DNA from 2 places in the Providencia sp. R33 genome. Region 1 is predicted to be linked to the other one. Evidence: predicted binding sites of a transcription regulator. Region 1 holds the regulator's gene; the other holds the start of a gene.

Region 1 (2,415 bases):
TGATGGTACGAGTAATGCAAAAAGTAGGTCAACAGGCTGGTTATCAATCGCATCAAAGGCAATTGGCTCTTCTAAATGCAAAAACACGCCAACAGCGCGAGAACTTTCGCTTTCATCGAGCTTGCCATGGGGGATTGCAATTCCGCCGCCAATACCAGTGGTTCCCACTTTTTCTCTGGTTAATAACGCTTCAAATACCGTATTTTCAGGTAATTCCAATTCAACGGCAGCCAGCTCACTAATAATTTCTAGGGCTCTTTTTTTACTGGTGCACACAATATTATTACGTGTACAGGCTGATGATAAAACGTCGTTTAATTGGATTTCTATATCACTATTCATTTTATTGTTCACTTAGGACTACAAAACCAGATGGTGTATGCCACCATCTGGTTTGAAACATTCATTGGCTTAACGAGTAAGCCGCATCAATGTATTAATGTTGTCTCAGTTTTTCTTTATGTTTGGTTAATTGGCGTGACAGTTTGTCTACCAGTAAATCGATAGCGGCATACATGTCATTTTCTTCCGCTGATGCATGGAGCTCCGCCCCATTAACTTGCACGGTTGCTTCAGCAATTTGCTGAACTTTTTCAACTTTCAGGACGACTTGGATACTGTTAATACGGTCGAACAGTTGCCCTAATTTACTGAGCTTTTTCTCAACAGTTTCACGCAGTGCTGGAGTAACTTCAATATTGTGTCCAGTAATCTGAAATTCCATACAACCTTCCTTATTTTATCAATTAAACCAGTTGTTTACGCTGGTTTGAGGGCGGAATAGATAACGATTCACGATACTTAGCAACAGTACGACGAGCCACTTGAATACCTTGTTCTTCCAGCATACTCGTCAATTTACTGTCACTCAATGGTTTTGCGGGGTTTTCCGCAGCAACCAGTTTTTTCACCAGGGCCCGAATTGCGGTAGAGGAGGCTTCGCCACCTGTATCCGTACTAACATGGCTGGAGAAAAAATACTTCAACTCAAAAATGCCTCGTGGGCTGTGGAGAAACTTTTGAGTTGTCACTCGAGAGATGGTGGATTCATGCATGTCCACTTGATAGGCAATATCTGCCAGTATCATGGGTTTCATGTGTTCCTCTCCCAGCTCAAAGAATTCTTGTTGCTGTTCAACAATACAGGTCGCCACTTTTAATAGAGTTTCATGGCGGCTTTCTAAGCTTTTAATCAACCATTTTGCATCTTGCAGATGGCTGCGAATGTATTGTGTGTCATCATCGCTAGCTGAACTATTTGCCATAGAAGCATAATGATTGTTAATACTTAGTTTAGGAATGCTATCTGTATTTAGTTCAACTTGCCAGTGTCCTGCTATTTTTTTCACTAAAACATCAGGAATAACATATTCCGATTCGCCAGTATTGATAGACTGTCCTGGCTTTGGATTCAACGTTAAAATCAAATCGATAGCTGTTTTTAGCGCATCTTCCTTTAACCGCGTTAGCTTACTAAGTTGTCTAAAATCACGGTTAGCCAGTAAATCAATATGATTACTAATGATTAGCCTTGCTTCTTGTAACCCACCCGTTTCTTTTGGGTAGAGAGAAAGCTGGATTAACAAACATTCTTTTAAATCTTGTGCAGCAACACCAAGCGGGTCAAAGTGTTGAATACGCTTTAGCACTGCAATGACTTCTTCTAGGGTAATTTCAGGGTTATCAATCCCTTCATGTATATCAGAGATTGATGTGGTGAGATAGCCGGAATCATCTATAGAATCAATAATTGCGGTGGCAATCGCACGGTCTGTATCTGTAAACGGGGTGAGATCTGATTGCCACGTTAGATAATCTTGCAGAGTTTGCGTGGTTTCACCTTGGTAAACAGGCAATTCATCGAAGCTGTAATCATTGCTGGTGCCTGATGGTGTGCCTGCAGTATAGATTTCATCCCAATCGGCATCGAGAGGGAGTTCATCAGGCATATCATTGTTTTCTAAAGCGTCTTTAGTATCGATTTCGCTGCCATCAGTGGTGTTGAGAGAATCAATAGAGTCAGTTTCAGAACCTAACTCTTCCTGTTCAAGAAGCGGGTTGGTTTCCAATGCGAGTTGGATTTCTTGTTGAAGCTCAAGCGTAGAAAGTTGCAATAGACGGATCGCCTGCTGCAATTGAGGGGTCATCGCAAGTTGTTGACTGACTCTGAGCTGCAAACTTTGCTTCATGAAACTGTTTTCTTCTCCCTAACAACGAAATACGACATACGATTTATAAACGGAAACCTTCACCTAGGTATACGCGTTTCACTTGCTCATTTTCCAAGATCATCGTTGGTGTGCCATGAGCGATAAGGTGGCCTTGGCTCACAATATAAGCTCTTTCACACACATCTAACGTTTCACGGACATTATGGTCGGTAATCAAAACACCGAGGCCGTAGTCACGTAAATG
Region 2 (2,415 bases), 1.1 Mb from region 1:
AGCGTCATTCGTAAACACACCACCACGGGTTAAGAACTCGCGATTTTTATCCAGCTCAGCCAGCGCTTCATCTAAAGAGCCCGCAACAGTTGGGATTTCTTTCGCTTCTTCTGGTGGTAAGTCATACAAGTTTTTGTCCATTGCATCACCTGGGTGGATCTTATTGATGATGCCATCAAGACCTGCCATTAACTGCGCAGCAAACGCCAAGTATGGGTTAGCCGCTGGGTCTGGGAAGCGCACTTCAATACGGCGTGCTTTGGTGCTTGCAACCACAGGGATACGGATAGATGCAGAGCGGTTACGTGCTGAGTAAGCCAGCATAACGGGTGCTTCAAAGCCTGGAACTAAACGTTTGTATGAGTTAGTTGTTGGGTTGGTAAATGCGTTCAGCGCACGTGCGTGTTTAATAATACCGCCGATGTAGTACAGCGCCATTTCAGATAAACCGCCGTATTTGTCACCCGCAAACAGGTTCACGCCGTCTTTTGATAAAGACATGTGGCAGTGCATACCTGAACCGTTATCACCCACTAATGGTTTCGGCATAAAGGTCGCTGTTTTGCCGTAGGCATGCGCAACATTGTGAACGACATATTTATAAATTTGAGTCTCATCCGCTTTTTTGGTCATGGTATTAAAGCGCGTAGCGACTTCGTTTTGGCCTGCGGTTGCCACTTCATGGTGGTGAGCTTCAACAACTAAGCCCATCTCTTCCATTGTGGTACACATTGCAGAACGCAAGTCTTGTGATGAGTCAACCGGTGGCACTGGGAAGTAACCGCCTTTAACCGCTGGACGGTGGCCTTTATTGCCGCCTTCGTATTTTGTGCCTGTGTTCCATGCTGCTTCGATATCATCGATATGGTAGTAGCTGCCGTGCATGTTGTTACCGAAACGAATATCGTCAAAAACGAAGAATTCAGGTTCTGGGCCAAATAACACGATGTCAGCGATACCGCTTGAACGCAGGAAATCTTCCGCACGTTTGGAAATGGAACGTGGATCTCTGTCGTAACCTTGCATGGTACCCGGCTCTAAAATATCGCAACGGATAATTAAGGTCACATCAGCAAAGAATGGGTCTAACATTGCGGTAGATGCATCTGGCATCAGTACCATGTCAGATTCGTTGATACCTTTCCAGCCACCAATTGATGAACCGTCGAACATCTGGCCTTCTTCAAAGAAGTCTTCGTCAACTTGGTGAGCAGGGATAGTGATATGTTGCTCTTTACCTTTCGTGTCGGTAAAACGCAGATCAATAAATCTTACATTGTGCTCTTTAATTAACGATAAAACATGTTCAGCGGACATTCTCGGCTCTCCTGGTCGGGTCTAATCAACAAATCGCATCATATTTTGCGTTTGTTGGTTTGTCTGGCGTGGCGGCGGTGATTAATCACATTAATATACGTTGCTCGCTCACTATGAATACTATAAGCGAAAAGCGTGCCAACTTTTAAAAGAAGAGTAAATACTGATTGTTACGAAGGAATGTCAATCGATTGAGTTAAAAATAGCTGCAGATTGCACTGTATTGGTGCGGTTTTGCGATGGTTTGCATTATTTTGGTGCGCTCAAGGATGGGGATAGAGAGAAAAGACCAGCTTTGTGCTTAATATATAAGCCCAAAGCTGAATTGGCAGACATTATTTAACGCGCGAGGAGATGTTATTCATCATCACTGTTGGTTAATAATGTATTCACTTCTTCAATTTGTTTCACTGCATCATTAATGATGGAAGCAATTTGGCGCGTTTGTTCTTCATTCAGTTGTTTCAGAACCATTTTGTGGCGCAGCAGGGCTTTAAAACGGCTGACCGCCATTTCGATGTCTTCTGCTAAATTACTGCCTTGCTGCATATCACGTGCTTTTGCCAGCTTGCGAGCAATTACCGCTTCTGTTTCTTTATTCTGTGCTAAGTGCGCAGCGCCTTCCGGCGTAATCGTAAAACTTTTGCGATTGCGCTCAACAATTTGAGACTCTAAAAAGCCTTGTTCTTCCAACAGTGTTAGTGTTGGATAAATAACACCCGGGCTTGGGACATAGAGGCCGTTTGAGGCTTCTTGGATGTCTTTGATAATTTCATAGCCATAGCTCGGTTTTTTCGCGACCAATGAAAGTACCATAATGTGAAGATCGCCGTGGTCGAATAGGCGGCGTAGGCCTTTGCCTCTTCCACGACCTTTTTGGCGTTCACCGTGCCCATGACGGCCTTCACCGTGGCAGCGTTCGCCGTGCCCGTGTCCATGACGGCCTTCGCCATGACAACGTTCGCCATGCCCGTGTCCATGACGGCCTTCACCGTGGCAACGTTCGCTGTGCTCGTGACCATGACGGCCTTCACCGTGACAACGCTCACCATGCTCGTGACTATGACGGCCTTCGCCGTGGCAACGTTCGCCGTGTCC

What was found. Region 1 encodes sigma-54, which starts transcription at its own class of promoters, with help from an activator protein. Its sites were predicted from a motif close to GTTGGCACANNTTTCGCTNT; they were not measured.
Region 2: glnA (glutamate--ammonia ligase) is a predicted target of sigma-54. The motif match lies at 1,441-1,460, and genes of this name have one in related genera.

The regions. Positions count from the first base shown of each region.
Region 1 covers NZ_CP072453.1:2,925,171-2,927,585, reverse strand. The annotation lists gene ptsN (PTS IIA-like nitrogen regulatory protein PtsN) at 1-342, opposite strand, end outside; gene hpf (ribosome hibernation promoting factor) at 437-724, opposite strand; gene rpoN (RNA polymerase factor sigma-54) at 747-2,189, opposite strand; gene lptB (LPS export ABC transporter ATP-binding protein) at 2,233-2,415, opposite strand, start outside.
Region 2 covers NZ_CP072453.1:4,014,908-4,017,322, forward strand. The annotation lists gene glnA (glutamate--ammonia ligase) at 1-1,317, opposite strand, end outside; gene J6836_RS22810 (PadR family transcriptional regulator) at 1,675-2,415, opposite strand, start outside.